Regions from separate parts of the Ruegeria sp. AG1 genome, predicted to be linked through region 4. Evidence: riboswitches for the same ligand, from Rfam matches in the RefSeq annotation. Region 4 holds a riboswitch; each other region holds the start of a gene.
What was found. Region 4 has a riboswitch for cobalamin ahead of ACR0B5_RS15645 (DUF1636 family protein). Riboswitches for the same ligand answer to the same signal wherever they lie in the genome.

Region 1: another riboswitch for cobalamin. It lies ahead of nrdH (glutaredoxin-like protein NrdH); the one in region 4 lies ahead of ACR0B5_RS15645 (DUF1636 family protein).
Region 2: another riboswitch for cobalamin. It lies ahead of ACR0B5_RS09560 (DUF4198 domain-containing protein); the one in region 4 lies ahead of ACR0B5_RS15645 (DUF1636 family protein).
Region 3: another riboswitch for cobalamin. It lies ahead of ACR0B5_RS00475 (aromatic ring-hydroxylating oxygenase subunit alpha); the one in region 4 lies ahead of ACR0B5_RS15645 (DUF1636 family protein).

What each region holds. Positions count from the first base shown of each region.
Region 1 covers NZ_JBQFYU010000001.1:241,976-246,932, forward strand. The annotation lists gene nrdE (class 1b ribonucleoside-diphosphate reductase subunit alpha) at 1-1,516, opposite strand, end outside; gene nrdI (class Ib ribonucleoside-diphosphate reductase assembly flavoprotein NrdI) at 1,498-1,911, opposite strand; gene nrdH (glutaredoxin-like protein NrdH) at 1,927-2,148, opposite strand; cobalamin riboswitch at 2,234-2,425, opposite strand; gene ACR0B5_RS01200 (DEAD/DEAH box helicase) at 2,514-4,382, opposite strand; gene ACR0B5_RS01205 (hypothetical protein) at 4,620-4,957, shown strand, end outside.
Region 2 covers NZ_JBQFYU010000005.1:248,379-253,335, forward strand. The annotation lists gene fabB (beta-ketoacyl-ACP synthase I) at 1-1,078, shown strand, start outside; gene ACR0B5_RS09545 (enoyl-ACP reductase FabI) at 1,084-1,875, shown strand; gene ACR0B5_RS09550 (hypothetical protein) at 1,935-2,114, shown strand; gene ACR0B5_RS09555 (FKBP-type peptidyl-prolyl cis-trans isomerase) at 2,127-2,555, opposite strand; cobalamin riboswitch at 2,805-3,006, shown strand; gene ACR0B5_RS09560 (DUF4198 domain-containing protein) at 3,135-3,920, shown strand; gene cbiM (cobalt transporter CbiM) at 3,927-4,538, shown strand; gene ACR0B5_RS09570 (cobalt ABC transporter permease) at 4,535-4,957, shown strand, end outside.
Region 3 covers NZ_JBQFYU010000001.1:104,295-109,251, forward strand. The annotation lists gene ACR0B5_RS00455 (GNAT family N-acetyltransferase) at 1-299, shown strand, start outside; gene ACR0B5_RS00460 (potassium channel family protein) at 341-697, opposite strand; gene ACR0B5_RS00465 (HlyD family secretion protein) at 725-1,951, opposite strand; gene ACR0B5_RS00470 (hypothetical protein) at 1,944-2,282, opposite strand; cobalamin riboswitch at 2,578-2,781, shown strand; gene ACR0B5_RS00475 (aromatic ring-hydroxylating oxygenase subunit alpha) at 2,846-4,117, shown strand; gene ACR0B5_RS00480 (FAD-binding oxidoreductase) at 4,123-4,957, shown strand, end outside.
Region 4 covers NZ_JBQFYU010000010.1:41,609-46,565, reverse strand. The annotation lists gene ACR0B5_RS15660 (iron ABC transporter permease) at 1-327, opposite strand, end outside; gene ACR0B5_RS15655 (ABC transporter substrate-binding protein) at 329-1,279, opposite strand; gene ACR0B5_RS15650 (ABC transporter ATP-binding protein) at 1,292-2,068, opposite strand; gene ACR0B5_RS15645 (DUF1636 family protein) at 2,065-2,469, opposite strand; cobalamin riboswitch at 2,519-2,722, opposite strand; gene ACR0B5_RS15640 (hypothetical protein) at 2,758-3,246, opposite strand; gene ACR0B5_RS15635 (hypothetical protein) at 3,243-3,464, opposite strand; gene ACR0B5_RS15630 (D-lyxose/D-mannose family sugar isomerase) at 3,584-4,249, opposite strand; gene ACR0B5_RS15625 (carbohydrate kinase family protein) at 4,268-4,957, opposite strand, start outside.

The DNA of each region.
Region 1 (4,957 bases), on a different contig from region 4:
CGCATGACGTGCGGATCGCGTGATAAGCCACGGTGGCAAAATAGATCGAGGTGAACTCAACCCCCTCGGGCGAGCCATAGTGGATATGTTCCCGCGCCAGAAACCCGTGCAGGTTCATCTGCCCCAGACCAATCGCGTGGCTTTCATCATTGCCGCGACGCACCGAAGGCACCGAGTCGATTGCCGACATCTCGGACACCGCCGTCAGCGCGCGGATCGCAGCGCCGACAGTGCGGCCCAGATCACCGCCATCCATTGTCTTGGCAATGTTCAGCGAGCCGAGGTTGCAGGAGATATCCGTGCCCAGATGGGAATAGCTGAGGTCATCGTTGAACTCAGACGCTTCATTGACCTGCAAAATCTCGGAACACAGGTTCGACATGTTGATCCGGCCCGCAATGGGGTTCATCCGGTTCACCGTGTCTTCGAACATCACGTAGGGGTAACCGGATTCGAACTGAATCTCTGCAATGGTCTGGAAGAACTCACGCGCATTGACCTTGGATTTGCGGATTCGCTTGTCATCGACCATCTCGTGATACTTCTCCGTCACCGAGATTTCCGAGAACGGCACGCCATAGACCTTTTCTACGTCATGAGGCGAGAACAGGTACATATCCGCGTTTTTCTTCGCCAGCTCGAAAGTGATGTCAGGGATCACCACGCCAAGGCTCAGCGTTTTGATACGGATTTTCTCATCCGCGTTTTCGCGCTTGGTGTCGAGAAAGCGCATGATGTCCGGGTGGTGTGCGTTCAGATACACCGCACCCGCGCCTTGCCGCGCACCCAGTTGGTTGGCGTAGGAAAAGCTGTCCTCCAGCAGTTTCATTACCGGGATCACGCCGGAGGATTGGTTCTCAATGCCCTTAATCGGCGCGCCATGCTCGCGGATGTTGGTCAGCAGCAGCGCTACGCCTCCACCACGTTTGGACAGTTGCAGGGCCGAGTTGATGCCGCGACCGATGCTCTCCATGTTGTCCTCAAGCCGCAGCAGGAAGCATGAGATCAATTCCCCGCGTGAGGCTTTCCCGGCGTTCAGGAAGGTGGGCGTGGCGGGCTGGAAACGACCGTCGAGGATTTCCTCCATGAAAGACAGGGCCAGCGCCTCATCACCGCGTGCCAGCGCCAGCGCGGTCATGACGACGCGGTCCTCGTAGCGTTCCAAGAACCGCTGCCCGTCACGGGTTTTCAGCGTGTATGAGGTGTAATATTTGAACGCGCCCAGAAAGGTCGGGAACCGGAACTTCTTGGCATAGGCCGCGTCCCAGATCTTGCGCATGAAGTTCTTGGAATACTGGTCCAGAACGGCCTCTTCGTAGTAGCCCTCGGAAACCAGATACCCGAGTTTTTCATCCAGCGAGTGGAAGAACACGGTGTTCTGATTCACATGCTGCAGGAAGTACTGCCGCGCGGCCATTCGGTCGGCATCGAACCGGATCTTCCCCTCACCATCGTAGAGGTTCAGCATCGCGTTCAACGCGTGATAGTCCTGCTCGTTTACGCTGCTGTCGAGCATAGGTTTCTCCCTAGTTTTTCCAGCCCGGCGCGGACGCGGGCGATGTCGGTCTCTGTTCCGGCCAGCTCGAATGTGTAGAGCAGCGGAACGTTGCATTTTTGAGCGATGATGCGACCGGCCAAAGCGTAGGTCGCACCGAAATTACGATTGCCTGTGCCGATCACTCCAACGATCCCGGCACGTCTGTCCGGGTCGTTCAGAAACCGGATCACCTGTTTAGGAACCGCCCCGCGCCCTTCGCCGTCGGCGTAGGTGGGGCTGATCAGCACATAGGGGTGTCGGGGGTCAGGCAGCGGGTCCATCCCGTTCGGAATGCGGAAAGAGGTCAGGCCCAGCCGCGAGACAAAGCGGTGGGTGTTTCCGGATTTCGAAGAGAAATAGACCAGCGCCGGGATCGGCGCGGCCATGGATCAGGCCAGTTGGGCGATCATGTCCGGGCGGAAACCCGACCAGTGATCACTGCCCGCCACAACGACAGGGGCCTGACGATAACCCAGCTCGGTCACATGGGTCATGGCGCTGTCGTCCTGGGTCAGGTCGATGACGTCATAGGTGATGCCTTTTGCATCCAGCGCTCGGGTGGTGGCGGTGCATTGTACGCATGCGGGTTTGGAATATACGGTAATGCTCATGTCGTCCTCTGTCCTTTTAATGAATGCCGAGGACGCTGCGGGCAAAATGACCCCTGAACACGCCCCCGAACCCTCCGTTCGCGGTTCTCTTTCTTTGCTTGCGGCAGGTCTCCTGGCTCGCGGATTGACGTTCGGACTGGCCTTCCCAAAAGCACGCTTTCAGTGGCGTATTCAGCCGAACTATCCGCTTACAGTTGCGGGGGCAGCGCCGGTTTTTCACCGGTTTCCCTCTTAGCTTTCAACAGGAATCGAAAGAACCGAAGCAACACCATATTGGGGTTGGTGGTGGAGTGTTGTCAATATATGGTGTGGCGAAGAAAATAATTTTCTTCGCTTGCACAACCAGCCACGTGCGCTAAGGCGGTCTACTTTTTCCGCTTGGGCATCGCGTTGCCACCCTTCATCGCAGCCGCACGTGCGCGGTTTTTCTTGCTGCTTGGCTTGCCTTTGGGCGGAGGCGGGCCTTTCAGACGGCGCGCAGGTTTCTTGTGCTGATCGCCCGAGGGGGTCTCATCCCGTTTGGGCCGCGTTTCGGGCTTGGGTTTCTCGGCCGGCTTCCGGCGTGGTTTTGCGGGCTGTGGCTCAGCCGCGTGGGCCGGGCGTTCGTGGCGCTTCTTGCCTTTGAAGTCGCGCTTGGGACCTTTGCGGCCACCACCGGCAAAGGCAGGCGGCGCGTCCAGTTGCACCAGGGTCTTGGTGCCTTCGACCGTCATCTCGGGGCCAATGGCCTTCAGGAAACCTTCAACGCTGCTTTCGCGAATCTCGATATAGCTTTCGGTGTCGGCAATGCGGATCGCGCCGATATCGTCTTTGGTGATCTTGCCCGCCTTGCACAACATGGGCAGCAAATAGCGAGGCGAGGCGTTTTCGTTGTGTCCCTCCGACAGCGAAAACCACACGCTTGAGCCAAAGGGCACGTTCGGCTTGGGCGCGGCATCTTGCGTGTCGCTCAGTTCCTCCGGGGCGGAGTGTTTGCGCCCGTATTGACGCAGATAGGCCGCCGCCAGCTGCTGCGGTGAAAAGCGCGAGACCAGATCATCAACCAGTGCGCTTTCGCCCTCGGTGACATCCACGGTCCAGTCGTCCGAGCTGAACATCCGCTGCATGTCCTGCGCCTGAACCTCATCGGCCGAGGGTGCAGACCCCCAATCGGCTGTCAGCTTGGCGAATTTCAGCAGGCGTTGCGCCTTTTTGAACGATGCAGGCGGTATGACCAGCGCGCTGACGCCTTTCCGCCCGGCGCGTCCGGTTCGGCCCGAGCGGTGCAGCAGCGTTTCATGGCTGTTCGGCAGTTCTGCATGGATCACCAGATCAAGGTTCGGCAGGTCGATCCCGCGCGCGGCCACATCGGTCGCCACACAGACGCGGGCGCGTCCGTCGCGCATGGCTTGCAGCGCGTTCGAACGTTCGCTTTGCGTCAGCTCTCCGGACAGGGCCACGACCGAGAATCCACGATTCGACAGTCGCGCCGTCAGGCGGCTGACCATGGCGCGAGTGTTGCAGAAGATAATGGCGTTGGGGGCCTCGTAGAAGCGCAGCACGTTGATGATTGCGTTCTCACCATCGCGCGGGGCCACATTCATCGCGCGATATTCGATATCGGCATGTTGCGTGCGCTCGCTGACGGTGCTGACGCGCTCGGCATCGCGCTGGTAGCGAGCGGCGAGGGAGGCGATGGCGCGAGGAACCGTAGCGGAAAACAGCAGTGTCTGACGCTCGGAGGGCGTCTGTTCCAGAATGAACTCAAGATCTTCGCGGAAGCCCAGGTCTAGCATTTCGTCGGCTTCATCCAGAACCACTGCGCGGACAGCGGTTAGGTCAATCGACTCCCGCATGATATGGTCGCGGAGACGGCCCGGCGTTGCGACCACGATATGCGCACCGCGAGCCAACGCTCGCCGCTCGTCTCGCATATCCATGCCGCCAACACATGACGCAATGAACGCGCCTACATCCGCATAGAGCCACGCCAGTTCGCGTTTGACCTGCATCGCCAACTCGCGCGTTGGTGCTATGACCAGCGCCAAAGGCGCGCCAGCCGCATCGAATACATCCACGTCGCCCAGAACGGTCGGGGCGATGGCAAGGCCGAAGCCTATGGTTTTCCCTGACCCGGTCTGCGCTGAAACCAACATGTCGCGCCCTTGCAGGTCGGGCGTAGTTACGGCGGTTTGGACTGGGGTCAGCGTGTCATACCCTTTGCGATCAAGGGCGTCTTGAAGTGTTTGTTTCATGGCTCGGCTCGTTGGGATGCTGCGGTCACCCTCAGAGCGTCTAACACGCGGATGATCGTCGAAGGGCACTCCTTACCCAGTGAGGCGCCGGATGTATAGAGCGGAAAGCGGGCTGCACGATCAAACACAGCATGAACGCTTGATGAAGGTTCCTTCAGGAAAGTTGTAACCCGTCGCACTCCTCCCAATCTGTTGAACACAGCCAGAGATGGCACCGATTTCAGGGAGAAAGAGACCATGACCAGATTTATGACTGCCGGAGCAGCCGCTCTGGCCACGAGCCTAGCCCTTGGTACTGCCGCTGCTGCCGAAAACACGCCTGATCTGCGCGGTATTTGGACGGCCAGCCAGACTACAGTTTCGCCGTCGAATTCGGCTACCGGTGATGCGCCGCGATTTAACCAGTCGGAATGGGTGCTCGAGATTCAGGTTCAAAACGACAACGCGTTCTGGGGTCCGAGCATGTGGCGGCGCAATGCCATGGATAACTGGACGATGTACGAGGCCACTGGTTCCATCAGCCAGGATGGCTCTGGAAAGATCGGGATCGTCGAAAGCTCGGCCGAGCCAGCGAT
Region 2 (4,957 bases), on a different contig from region 4:
GCTCAAGATCGACGTGTCCGAGCACGTCGATAAACGCACCCTGCGCTTCATGGGACCGGGCGCGGCCTATGCACACATCGCGATGGGACAGGCGATTGCTGATTCCGGGCTGACTGAGGATCAGGTCGTCAATCCGCGCACCGGACTGGTCGCGGGTTCTGGCGGACCGTCCACCAGCGCAATGCTGACCGCGCATCAGACGGTGCTGAAGAACGGCGCCACCAAGCGGATCGGGCCTTTTGCCGTGCCGAAATGCATGTGTTCCACGATTTCAGCGAACCTTGCCACAGCCTACAAAATCAAGGGTATCAACTACTCGATCACCTCGGCGTGCTCGACCTCGCTGCATTGCATCGGCAACGCGGCGGAACAGATCATGCTGGGCAAGCAGGACGTGATGTTCGCAGGCGGCGGTGAGGAGCTGGATTGGACCCTGTCCTGCCTGTTTGACGCGATGGGCGCGATGTCGTCGAAGTATAACGACACTCCGCAGAAAGCATCGCGCGCGTTCGATCAGGACCGCGACGGCTTCGTGATCTCGGGTGGCGGCGGCATTGTCGTGCTTGAGGATCTGGACCATGCGCTGGCGCGTGGTGCCAAGATCTACGCTGAGGTGACCGGCTATGCTGCAACCTCGGACGGTCATGACATGGTGGCGCCGTCCGGCGAAGGCGGTGAGCGCGCGATGCGTCTGGCTCTGTCGACCCTGCCAGAAGGCCGCAAAGTTGGTTACATCAACGCGCACGGCACCTCGACCCCGGTCGGAGATGTGGGCGAAGTTGAAGCCGTGCGTCGCATCTTCGGCGAAGGCAACGTGCCGCCCATCTCATCCACCAAGTCGATGACCGGGCACGCACAAGGCGCGGCCGGCGCGCTTGAGGCGATCTTCTGCCTGCTCATGCTGGACAATGATTTCATAACACCGTCGATCAATGTCGACACACTAGCCGAAGGCATCCAGCCCGGTGAAATTGCAACTCAAGTGGTTGAAAATGCAGGTTTAGATTCGGTCATGACCAACAGCTTCGGCTTTGGCGGCACAAACGGATCCATGATCCTGTCAAAGTATAACGGGTGAACGAGATGTCGGAAGTTCTAAAAGGGAAACGCGGCCTGATCATGGGTGTCGCCAATGACCGGTCGATTGCCTGGGGTATCTCGAAAGCGATGCATGAAGCAGGGGCTGAGCTGGCTTTCACCTATCAGGGCGACGCGTTCGGGAAGCGTCTGCAGCCATTGGCCGAAAGCCTCGGCAGCGACTTCATGGTGGATGCGGATGTCACCGATGACGCCTCGCTGGACCGCGCCTTTGGCGAGTTGGGCGAACGCTGGCCAACCATCGACTTTGTCGTTCACGCGATTGCCTATTCGGACAAGAACGAGCTGACAGGCCGGTTTCTGAACACCACAAGGGCCAATTTCAAGCACTCGATGGATGTGTCGGCCTACTCTTTCATCGAGGTCGCCCGTCGCGCCTATCCGCTGATGAAGGACAATGGTGGCTCGCTGCTGACGCTGACCTACCAAGGCTCGAATCGTGTAGTTCCGAATTACAACGTCATGGGCGTTGCCAAAGCCGCGCTGGAATCGGCGACACGGTATCTGGCCAACGACCTCGGCCCCGAAGGCATCCGTGTGAACGCAATCTCGCCCGGTCCGATGAAGACCCTGGCCGGGGCGGCAATCGGCGGTGCGCGCAAGACCTACAAGTTCTGCGACCAAAATGCACCCATGCGCTCGAACGCTACGCTGGAGGCCGTTGGCGGCACGGCGGTTTACCTGACCTCAGACGCGGGGGCCTGCACCTCGGGCGAGATCATCCGGGTGGATGGCGGTTTCCACGTGCTCGGAATGCCACAGCCGGATTTCATGTGACCATATCTTTCCCAGACGCCGCCAAGATTTGACCATCTTTCGGCGTCAGGGATATGGGCATGAGCAAAACTGACCAGATCCTTGCCAGCAATACGCGTGGCACCCAGACCAAACGGAAGTCGGGGTTCCTAAGCCCCCGCGCCCGTGTTCTGCTTTTGACGCTGACCACATTGCTGGTGTTGTTCGTGTTCTTCACGCAACCGCAAGTCCGTGCAGCGCTTGACGGGCTTTGGGGCTAGAACCCCAAGCCTTTAGCTCACCGAGACAACCTCGATATCGAAAATCAAATCCTGCCCAGCCAGCGGGTGATTGGCGTCCAGCGTCACCGTGGCCTCGTTCGCCTCTACAACCGTTACCGGCAGCGCCTGACCGTCCGGGGTCTGCATCTGCAACTGGGTTCCCGGCTCTAGTGGGATATCATCCGGAATACCCTCACGCGGGATGTCCTGCCGCATCGCCGGGTTGATCGGGCCATAAGCGTCGACACAGGCAATCTCGACCCGCTTCTTGTCACCAACCGCCAGTCCTGGCATCGCACTGTCCAGGCCGGGTATGATCTGGCCCGAACCAACCACGAACTCTAACGGATCGCGCCCGTCTGAGCTGTCAAACACGGTCTCGTCCAGCAGCGTGCCAGTATAGTGGATGCGAACGGTGTCGCCTTGTTTGATCTCAGACATTGGGCCTCCGGGGCTTGTGGGAAATTAGGCGCCGAACACAAGCGCGCTACGCCGGAGTCTGACGCAGCGCAGGATGCATCCATCTGATTCTGATGTCCAGATTACGTTGCAAGCGCGCGCATTCTCTGGTCGTCGCTTGCACGCGTGCCTGCAATGCCCAGTGGGCAGAACGGTAACATCCCATCCTATCGACAAGATGTTATCGCTACAGTCTTAAATAGAGATTGACCGATGATGGGAATCTCTGCCATCAGCGTCCTCATGTCCGGTTCCGGGTTCGCCCGGAGAAAAGGGAATGCGGTGCGGGGAATTCTGATCCACCCAATGCCGCAACTGCCCCCGCAACTGTAGGCGGTGAGCAGGGCTGACACGCCACTGGGTTCCACCCGGGAAGGCCAGCCCGATGCTTTGACCCGCAAGTCAGGAGACCTGCCGGATATGCACCCTCGGAAGGGGTGTGTCACCGATGCCGGGGTGTGCATCGGGCCGATGCCCTCATTTCGGGTACATGGTCTCGTTCGCCCCGATATCAAGCAAGAAACGTGCCGGGGTTGGCACGAAGGACGAAGGAAAGACCTTGTGAAGAAACTATTTTGCACGGCTGCGGCTGCGCTGGCGATTCCAGCGATGGCACAGGCGCATTTTCTGCTGGAATACACCACCGACACGCTGATCGAGGCACCGGGCGACGTGCCGGTCAAGCTGATCTTCTGGCACCCGTTTGAAAACGGCCATGTCATGGATCTGGAAAAGCCGCAGGAATTCTACGTGATCCACAATGGCGAAAAGACCGACCTGTTGGACACGCTGGAACCCATCCGCTTCTCAAGCCCTGAAAACGAAGGCGCGGCCTTTCAGGGATCTGTTCCGGTCAAGCGTTCTGGCGACTACGTGATGGTCACGGTGCCTCAGCCCTACTACGAAGAGGCCGAGGATATTTATATCCAGCAGATCACCAAGGCGTTCCTAAACCGCAACGAACTGCCGACCGACTGGATGAACCCCGCAGGTCTGGCGACCGAGATCGTGCCGCTGAACAAGCCCTACAACATCATCGCTGGCTCGACCTTCACCGGTCAGGTTCTGGCAAATGGCGAACCGGTTGCCGGCGCTGAGATCGAGATCGAATACATGGCCGCCAAGCCCAGTTTTGACAACCAAGCCTCGTCCGAGCCTACCGTTTCGCCGATGCCGGGTGGTGCTGTTGTCGCAATTTCTGACGCCAATGGCTATTTTTCCTTCGGTGTGCCGAAAGCTGGTTACTGGGGCTTTGCCGCCCTCGGTGCTGGTCCTGAAACCGAACATGAAGGCAAAGAGCTGAGCCAGGACGCGGTGATTTGGATCCGCGCCTGGGACATGGAGTAACCCCCGATGCACATCGTCGACGGAGCCCTGTCCAACCCGGTCGTCATCGGCGGAGCCGTTGCCGCCGCTGGTGGGGTCGCAATGGGCCTCAGGTCGCTGGATCTGGACCGCATCCCCACAGCAGGGGTGCTGGCGGCCAGTTTCTTCGTGGCCTCGCTGATCCATGTTCCGATCGGGCCGTCGTCGGTGCATCTGATCCTCAACGGTCTGGCCGGGCTGCTGCTCGGCTGGGCCGCCTTCCCGGCCCTGTTTGTGGGCCTGCTCCTGCAAGCCGTTTTCTTCGGCTTCGGCGGGCTGACGGTACTGGGGATCAACACGCTCAACATCGCCTTTCCGGCCGTACTGGCGGGGCTGCTGTTCCGACCCCTGATCGGTCGCGGCTCACCTGTTCATGGCGCGATCTGGGGCGGCATAGGCGGCGCCTTTGCCATTGCGGCCACGACCGTCATGGTGGGCATCTCACTGGCCCTGTCAGGGGACGAATTCCTCCCCGCTGCCAAGCTGGTCTTCTTTGCGCATATCCCCGTGATGATCATCGAGGCCGTTCTGACCGGATTTGCCGTTCTACTGGCACGAAAAGTCAAACCTGAACTGTTCCTGACAAGGCCCGCCACATGAGAAAGATTGCCCTCATCCTGGCCCTATGCGCGGCCCCTCTGCCCGCGTTGGCCCACAAGGTGATTGCCGGTGTTTTTGCATCCAGCGATGCGATCGAAGGGGAAATCGGCTTCTCCAACGGCACCATGGCGACCGATACCGAGGTTGTCGTGACCGATCCAAACGGGGTCGAGCTGGGCCGGGCCACGACCAACGCAGACGGGTTCTTCATCTACACGCCCACCACAGCCGTCGCCCATACCTTCTTTGCCGACCTCGGCGCCGGTCACGTGGCCGAGGTCACCATGCCCGCCGATGACGTTGCCAAGATCATGGGCGTCGCCATCAAGAACAAGCCTGCAGCGTCACCCACGCCTACGCCCTCCTCGGAGGGCGTCACAGTGGCCTCTCTCAGTGATAAGGAGCGTCAAGCTATCGCA
Region 3 (4,957 bases), on a different contig from region 4:
GTGTCTTACCCGAACATCAAGGCCTAGGTGTTGGCAGAGAGATGATGGAGACCAGCATCAACCACTTGAGATCTATTGGAACAGACGCTGTCTTTGTGTTGGGCGTACCGACATTCTACCCCTTATTCGGGTTTGTTCCGACCGACAAAGAGACGCCATATCCGAACCTTCTGACGATCCCAGAGGCATGGATGGTGCTTGAGCTCACTGCAGGATCGGTTGAAAAGCTGGGGGGCAAGGCGATTGCGATCGACCCCTTCATGCATGCGCATCTTTGGGACACATCGCAGCACGAGTGAATGCTGTTTGTCACCCTGAGCTCAAAACGTCGCCAGATGAGTCAGGTGAACGCTGGAACGCCGCGGGCGCCAGACAGTGTTATCGACATTGCAGCCTCGACGGCATGGACGCCAATACCGACAATGATCCCCATTAGGATCAAGCCAGTGAGCGCGTTGATGACCGAGAGAAACCTGCCAGCGGGTTTATGTGGTCTGATGTCGCCATAGCCGACCGTGGTGGCATTAATGAAGGCATGGTAGAGGCTAGGTCCGGCGGGCCAGCCTTCGATCCGACCCATTAATATCCCCAGTACGCAGATCACGACCAACAAAAACACTAGGATCGGTGACAGATAAATCAGGTCCCAGAAGAATACGGACAGAAAACTACAAATGTAGCTGGCCTCGCATGTCATGGCTGAATTTGCCCTCTCTGGCTGGTGTTAATTGAAAACCAGCGTTTTGACTGGCAGCAGAATAGCCTGCGCGCGCAGAACGATGGCGTTTGCTATTCCCATGCCATCCACGATCCGGGCCACAAGGGCCGAAAAGCCCCTGATTTCACCGGCATCAATCTCTTTCGCGCGGCTGGTGTAGGCCACACCAACGCAGGAGCTTCCGGGTGGAATGCCATCAAGATGTTTTGGAAAAATCGGTGCAAGGAAGGCGGTCACCGTACCGGGACGGGCGCGATCCTGCTGATCAAGCAAGGTATCACCCGGTCGGAATTGCCCTGCAGCAATCGCGCCCTGAACGTCATCAACGATCATCGGAATAATCGTAAGAGGTTTGGAGGCGCAGGTGATCTCGACCAACATGCCGGGTTTCAGAACGCTTGCTGAAATCTGACCGAAGGCCGCGATGAAACGCCCTTGACCCGTCACGTCGGGGACCAGAATTCCGGCGGGCCGCAGAATGGGGTTCACGACGTCGCCGGGCTTGAGCAGGAATTGCAGGACTGTTCCATCGACTTCGGCAAACACGGTCGACTTTGAGATCTCGGTCTCTGCCTCTGTCAAGGCGGCGCGTGCGGTTTCAAGTTGCGCGGGCAAAAGCGTGGTCTGGCGCAGTTTGGCCCCGTCCAGAGCGGCAAGTGTGGCTGCGCGCTGACTTTCGGCAGCCGACATGGCCGTTTCCAGACGTTCCAATTCTTGTTCGCTGACGACGGTGTTGTTTCGCTCCGCAAGCTCCAGCCGGCGTTCCAAATCCCGCGTGGCCTGTGCAAGATCGGCCTCGGCGGCCTGAACCCGCGCTGTCGCGCTGGCAATGTCTGTTGCGGCTAGGCCCAAAGCGGCCTCAATCTCTGCGATTCGACGCTGCGCTGTTTGTGCTGCAGCCTCCTGCCGGGTGGTATCCAGTCGGAAAATAGCCTCGCCAGCTTTCACTCTGTCGTTATTGGCAACGTAGACTTCGGCAACCCGCCCTGCGCGATCGGAAAGAATAGTTATTGTGCGAAATGCGGCAGAAACATTCCGCGTTGAGGGGTGAAAATAGAAGATCACCGTGATCAGCGTGACCGCCAGAATCGCGCAGGCCGTCAAGCCCCACCGCAATTCATACCATATATTGAACAGGGTGATTTCGTGGCCCCATCGCTTGCCCTGCCTGTAGCGACGATACAGGTAGTCCGGAACGACAGTAATTAGCGCAGAGAATATCAGCTCAAGCATCGGAGCTCTCCGCGGTGTCCGTTTCCGGATTTAGGGGAAGTATTTCGTGCAAAGGCACGGCCGCGATCAAAATGGCTGCGACCCAGAAAGCATTGTTCAAAGTGAATAGCGAAATCAATCCAAGAACGCCGACCAACTGCATCTGAACCTTGTGCGCGCCTGCCGCCATTCGGTCGGGAATGGCCTGCACCGTAAAATACAGCGCGCCGAACCCAAGCAGCACCATGACCAGAAACAATCCGACAACGATTAGAAAGCCGTCGGTCTCTCCCGGAGGGGTCACCCAGAACGGAAGCCTTGCCATCACCTCATCAGAAACGGAGCTTTCCATGTGACTCCTCCCCTTTTTTGCGATGCGCGCCGAAGGGCCATGTTTGATCAGAAATCCTTCGGCGTGAGAGCCTTAGCAAAGGAAAGGCCCACTTGTATCATTCCGAGATTGCAACATGAATCAAGTTGTCTGCGCTGATCTGGATCAAAAGGTAGGGTCGTCAGCAATGCGCGGCGTGGCATGCGTCTGATTCCGGGATGAAAATGCTTCTCTGTCTCAGGTGCCAGTTTTTGCTGGCCATGTCTGTTTTGTTTTTGGAAATGTCGCAAGGCTTTCAGCCACGAATCCATCCCCGAGTAGGTTGCGCGTGTGAGGTGCTGCTGTTTGGTTCTCAGGCGGCAGAGAATTGGGAAGCCGGTGCAATTCCGGCGCTGCCCCCGCAACGGTAAGGAAGGTCAGGTTCGACAGGTAACCACTGGGACGAGGATCCCGGGAAGGTGTCGAAACCGGGCGTAAGCCCCTTTCAAGTCCGGAAACCAGCCTTGCATATATGTCAAACCGCGGGTGGCGGTGGGGGCACAAGTTTCGGACGTGATCCTCGCACGGCTCCGGACTGGCCTCTGATGTCATCTGCCCAAGCTAAGCCGCGGGGCGCGGCAGGAGAGCCAGAAGTGAGCAACGTTCAAAGCCTGTTGGCGCGTCGAAACCCGGCCTATGCCCTTGAACAGGCATTCTATACAGATCCAGATGTATTTCAGGCCGATCTTGAGGCCATCCACTACCGCGACTGGCTATTTGCCATTCCGGCATGTGAACTGGTGAAAACAGGCGACTATGTAACCTACACTGTGGGCGCATACCGCGTGATCATCGTGCGCGGTGCGGACAATCAGATCCGGGCCTTCCACAACACCTGCCGCCATCGCGGGTCGATCATCTGCAAAGCGGCCAAGGGGAACTCGCCCAAACTGGTCTGCCCCTATCACCAGTGGACCTATGAGCTTGACGGCTCATTGCTGTGGGCGCGTGATATGGGGCCTGATTTCGACCCCAAACAACACGGGCTGAAAACCGTCCACTGCCGGGAACTGGCCGGGCTGGTCTATATCTGTCTTGCAGATGTAGCCCCCGATTTCGACACCTTCGCCAATAAAGCACGGCCCTATCTGGAGCCGCATGATTTGAACAACGCCAAGGTCGCCTTTGAAAGCACGATCATCGAAAAGGGCAACTGGAAGCTTGTTTGGGAAAACAACCGCGAGTGCTATCACTGCGGCGGCAACCACCCTTCGCTGTGCCGGACCTTCCCTGATGATCCCTCGGTAACCGGTATTGAAGGGGGTGAAACCCCGGCCTTCATGCAAGCTCACTTCGACCGTTGCGAGGCTGCAGGGATGCCGTCGCAGTTCTATCTGCATGATGACGGGCAATACCGTCTGGCGCGGATGCCGCTTAAGGAAGGGGCGGAAAGCTACACTCTGGACGGCAAATCTGCGGTGCGCCGCTTTCTGGGCCGCGCGCCCTTTGCCGATGCGGGGACGTTGCTGAAGTTCCACTATCCCAGCACATGGAACCACTTCCTGGCCGATCACTCGATTGTCTTCCGCGTCACTCCGGTCAGCCCGACCGAGACCGAAGTCACCACGAAGTGGCTGGTCACCAAGGATGCGATCGAAGGGGTCGATTATGACGTCAAGCGCCTGACTGAGGTCTGGATGGCCACCAATGATGAAGATCGCCGCGTGGTGGAAGACAACCAGATGGGCATCAACAGTCCGGCCTATGTGCCGGGGCCGTATTCGGGGGTCCAGGAATCCGGTGTTCTGCAATTCACTGATTGGTATTGCAGCGCTTTGGCGCGTCACTTTGCGCCCAACACGATGGCGGCGGAGTGACGGAGATGAAAGACCTGAACGCTGTTGCCTCGATCTGGCAGGATGATGAGAGGCTGGAATGCGTCTCGGTCGTGCCCGAGACGCCAAACACCGCCAGCTTTACGTTCCGCGCCCCGTCCGGGGCTTTGTTTGCCTACCATCCGGGTCAGTTCCTGACGCTCGAGATTCCGGCACCGGGGCAGCCGGGAGGCGTTGTGCATCGGACCTATACGATCTCGTCATCCCCATCACGTCCGCGATCCATTACGATCACGGCCAAGGCGCAGCCGGACAGCATCGGTACTCGTTGGATGCTGGACAATCTGAAGCCGGGTATGCGGATGCGGGCAATTGGCCCGGCGGGTCCGTTCACCAATGCTGAAAGCGTCGCCGCCAAGTATCTGTTCGTCTCGGCGGGGTCGGGCATCACGCCTATGATGTCGATGACAACTTGCATGTGGGACGAAGGCCGCGATCTGGATGTAGTCTTCATCAATTGCGCCAAGCGCCCGTCCGAGATCATCTTCCGCCAACGGTTGGAGCAGATGGCAAGTCGGACGCCGGGTCTGGATCTGAAGTTCGTCGTAGAGGAAGCGGATCGTTACAGCCCCTGGACCGGCTACCAGGGTCAGTTCAACCAGCTGATGCTGGGCCTCATGGCCCCAGACTATCTGGATCGTGAGGTCTATTGCTGCGGTCCGGAGCCGTTCATGCAAGCTGTTCGGGACGCTCTGTCGGGTCTTGGCTTTGACATGGACAACTATCATCAGGAAAGCTTTGGAGCTCCGGTTGAGACCGAAGCGGATCAGCCCGATCTGGATGATATCGTTCCTGACGATGACAACGCCGCCGAGATCGTGT
Region 4 (4,957 bases):
GACGAGAACGGCACCAGCAGCAGCCCCGGACGAGAGGCCAAAGAGAAACGGGTCAGCCAGGTCATTGCGCGTTGTCGTCTGCAATACGACCCCGACAACACCCAGCCCAGCCCCAATCACCGCCGCAAACAACGCGCGGGGCAGGCGCAGGTCAAAGACGATCCGGTGCAGAGGGGACATGTCGCCCTCAGTCACGCCAGTCCCCAGCCCAATCGCGGTGAAAACCTCGGCCAAGGGGATCGGGGTGGTGCCATAGATCGTCGACAGCAGCAAAAGGGCGGTCAGAATGACCGCCCCCAGCAGGACCGCCTGGCCCGTCTTCGTCATCTCAGCTGTTACCCCGGTGCATCGCCGTTGCCATCTTCTGGATCGCTTCGATGTTTGCCGGTCCCGGTGTCAGCTCTTCGTAGCGCAGGCCGATCCAGCGCTCGTTCTTGACTGCATCGGTCTGCGACATCACCGGATGTTCCTGCAGGAACTTAAACGTATCTGCCGCGCCATTGCCCGTTTGGTAGTCCAGCAGAACAAGGAATTCGGGGTTCGAGGCGGCGACAGCCTCCCACGAGGTGCGGCCCCAGCTAGTGTCCATGTCATGGGTGACGTTGACGCCGCCAGCCGCTGCGATCATCGCGTCGGGAATGGCATATTTGCCTGCGGTAAAGGGCGCATCGGCCGGGCCGTCCAGCAGGAAGACGCGGGGTTTTTCCAGATCGGCGGTTTTGGCTTCGATCGCGGCCAGTTGGTCTTTCCAGCCCGAGACCAGCGCGTTCGCCTTGTCCTCGACATGCATGACCGTGCCCAGACGCAGAACGTCGTCAAACAGCAGGTCCATGCTGGCTTCGGGACGGTCTTTGTTCAGGTGAATGCAGCTTTCGGTCAGCACCATGGTCTTGATGCCAAAGGGCTCCAGCGTGTCAGGGGTGACGTCTCCGCCGGGTTTCATGCCGTAATACCAACCGGCGAAGAACATGTCGGGTTCGACCGCGACGAGGTTTTCGACCGTCGGGTATTTCGGAGCGAGTTCGGGGATGTCACCGCGCTGCGCGTCGAAATCGGGGCTGGTCTTGTACCAGCCGGTGATCCCGGTCAGGCCAACGATGCTGTCTTGAAGACCCAGTGCAAAGGCCATGTCGGTCATGTTCATGTCATGAACCACGATCCGCTCGGGCTTGCTATCGAACACCAGAGGTTCACCGCAATTGTCGACGGTGACCTCTTGCGCGGCAGCGCCGCCCGCCAGCGCGCTTAGGACCGCAGCGGACAAGAGTTTCAGTTTCATCAATCTCTCCTGTTAAGACGAAAGCTTTCGTTTTCGGATGTCCAGCGCGGGGATCACGCGTCCTTCGTGCTGGAAACACAAATAGTCAACACCAAAAGTCTCGCGCACGCGGTCTGGGGTCAGAACCTCGGCGACCGGGCCGAAGGCCGTAAGCTGTGCGTTCTTCATCAGGGCGACGTGGCTGGCGAATTCGGGGATCATGACCAGATCGTGGACGATCATTACAACCGTCACACCCAACTCGGCCACCAGAGACAGCATGTGCCCTTTGGCATCCGGATCCAGGTGGTTGGTCGGTTCGTCCAAAAACAGCAGCGAGGGGTTCTGCGCCAACGCCCGTGCGATATGGGCGCGCTGGCGCTCTCCGCCCGACAGTTTTGCCATCTGTTTGCCAGCCAGATGGGACAGTTCGGTGGTGTCTAATACGCGCTGCAGGTCCGTCTTAAGAGCTTCGGCGGATTTGTCGGCCTTGATCGGGATTTGCCCAAGGGCCACATAGTCGCGCAGTTGCAGCCGCCCGTCGGGCATTTCTTGCTGGCCGACAACGGCAATCCGTCGGGCCCGCTCCAGCGACGACAGTTTCCGCAAGCTTTGACCCTGAATACGTACATCGCCCAGCGCCAGTTTTGCGACACCGCACACGAGGTTGAGCAACGTCGTCTTGCCCGCCCCGTTCGGGCCAGCAACGGCCAATATCGCGCCTTCCTCAAGCGTGAACGAGGTGTCCCGCAGCAGAACATCTCCGTTCAGGGCGTAGTATTCCAGGTTTTCAGCAATCAGAAAGCTCATGCTGTGCCCTCCGGCGGCAGGCAGGGCATGCGCGACAGGGTTTTGGTGTAGAGCGCCAAAGGACGGGTTGAGGCGCTGGTCCAACCATCCTCGCTGTCCCGGAATTGATGGGCGAACTCCGCCAAAGCCCTCAGATCGTCGGTGGATTGAATATCGCCAAACAGATATTGCGCCTTGCCCTTGGCCTGCAGCCCGACTGTCATCGGGCGGTCGCACCCGGCCATACAGTCGATCAGACGTGTCGAGAACCCCTCGGGCAGCTGGCCGTCCAGCGCTTCTTTCGCCTCGTGCGGAGGGATCGGCCCTTTGCAGGTGCCGCATATCAGGACGAAATGATCAGCCATGGCACGCGTCGCCGACTTGAACAAAAGCCGATTGAAGGCAAAAGCCATGAGTTGCATCAGCACGCAGATGTGCCATCGAGCCTCCTTCCGGGACACCCCGCCCCGGGTTGGTTAATCTGTGATGGCAGGTCTCCTGACTTGCGGGTCATTGCTCGGCCAACCTTCCCGACCTTAGGGGCCAGTGGTTTTGTGGCGTCGCTCTCCGCTTACAGTTGCGGGGGCAGTCACGGCATTGGCCTTTGGGCCGCACCGTATTCCCATTTTCATCCCTAAGGCACAGGCCGTCGGGAACCATCCAGAGCAGCTAGTCTGCTCACGCTCCTATTGTCAAGCGCAGGAATCGCGCTATCGGACCACGCGCAGGGTTGGCCTGCGCGCGCTTTGGCCCGGTCCGACGCCATTTGTCGGGAACTGGCTGGCCAGGGTCAAACCGGCCTGTATCAGATGGGCGTCCGGGTAGCCTCCGGTCAAATCATTCAAGGCATCGCGCGCTGCCGGAGTTTCGTCGCGGCGCATGTGATGCAGCATCCGGAGCAGGGCGTGCTCGTCACATGTCAGTTCTTGCCGTGTTTCAACACAAAGCGGGTCTTTGAAGGCCAGACCCAGAAGGCGGGTGCGTAGCGTGGCCTTGATAATCTTGAAGACCAGATGCGCCAGAACAAGCCCCTGATCGCGCCCCCAACGCTCGGTCGCTACCGAAAAGGCATGTTGCCAAGCCTGCGTTTCCGGCTCTGTGAAGCTGAGGATGAAGTGCCGCATGACAGGCAGCAAACCGCGTTCGAAACCGTCAAATTCGACGCGGGGCAGTGTGTGGTTGGATGCCGAGTGTTTCATGCGCGTTCCCTTTTGGGTTCGAGGGCTTTCGCGGCCAAAGTGTGGACGTTTTGCGGAAGGTTGTTTGGTTCAACCGGTGTTTCAGAACGCGGTGATGCAGCGCGGACGGAAAAGCTGAGATCAGCCTCAATCGCCTGCCTCAGTTTCGGTTTCAATGCGCAGCCAAAGCGGCTGGCAACGGCGTCCATGGCCAACAGGTCGGCGAGGGATTTTCGCATGTCAGGTTATCTTTCGGTCGCAAAAATGGGACCGGGCGATGATTCCAAGGAATCTGACTGGGTCGGCCGTCAACTGACTAAATTAGTCAGAAAATGCAAGCGCGAAATTCCAAATGAAGTCAGTAGTCGGCAACTAACAGGAAATCCGGTACTGCATCTTCTTCGATTGTTGCAAAGCGGGGGATCGGGTCTTCAAATACGTTGTCCGTCCGGTCGTCATTCACGGTTGAGACTTCGCCGATCAAGCAATCCGCACCTTCCGCCCAGAAGGCATGCCAGATGCCGGGCATCAAGGTCACGCTCTGGCCTGGCTTCAGGCGCAGATGCTCTCCGGGCTTTATGGTGACGGGGCAGGCATCGCTGGGAACGGTGACCGGGGTATTGCGGTCGATACCGCCGTCGGGGTCCGAGGCATAGATTTCCATAACCAGATCGCCACCCCCTCGGTTGATGATGTCTTCGGCTTTGACGATATGGCGATGCATCGGCGACAGCTGTTTTTCGCGAGAGATCAGCAGCTTTTCGGCATAGAGCATACCGCGCCCCCGGCTCAGATCGCTCACGTTGCCGTTGCGCAGGGTGAACAGAAACAACCCAAGCTCATCGAATTTGCCCTGACCGTAGTCGGTGATATCCCAACCTAACCCATGGGCACGGATACTGTCCGCCTGGGCGCCGCGCATCTGCTCAGGTGTCCAATCTGCGAAAGGCGGCAGAACGGCACCAAATGAACTGATGAATGCCTGGGCTTCGGTCTTGATACGGTTGATTTCGGATCGTTTCATCTCGGACTCTTCGTAGGGCTATAATTCATGCGACCAGGGCGGATTTGCTCCGGCGCGCGAGACGGTGACGGCAGCCACCTCTGCGCCCAAGGTCAAAGCGTCGCGTAGCGCATCCGGGGACAGTGACCTCAAGCCCGGCTTTGTCAGCTGGCCTGCCCGTTCCAACGAGGCCAGAACCCCTGCATTGAACGTGTCCCCCGCGCCAACCGTATCCACAACTTGCACCGGTTTGACTGGGACTGAGACCACAGCACCGTTGGCCTGATAACCTGAAGCGCCCTCACTTCCGCGGGTGACGATGACGGCAGAGGGGCCTGCTTGAAGCAGCAAAGGGACTTTTTGATCGTGGCTTTCCGGGCCGGGGATGATCCAGTCCAGATCCTCATCCGAGACTTTGACGATATCGGCCTGTTCGATCATTTGGTTCAACCGCGTGCGATACCGGGTCTGATCCTGTATGAAACCGGGTCGGATATTGGGGTCCAACATCACAGCACAGTTCGCGCCATGTTGCGCCAACATCGCTGCATAGGCATCCGCGCAGGGCTCGCAGGCAAGGCTGATGCCACCAAAATATAACGCCGAAACCGCGGGGAGTTGGCGTGGCATATCCTCGGCCCGTAACATCCGACCCGCAGTGTTTTCATCGACAAACGTGTATGTGGCGTGACCGTTCTTCAGTTGAACGAAAGCCAGCGTGGTCGGCCT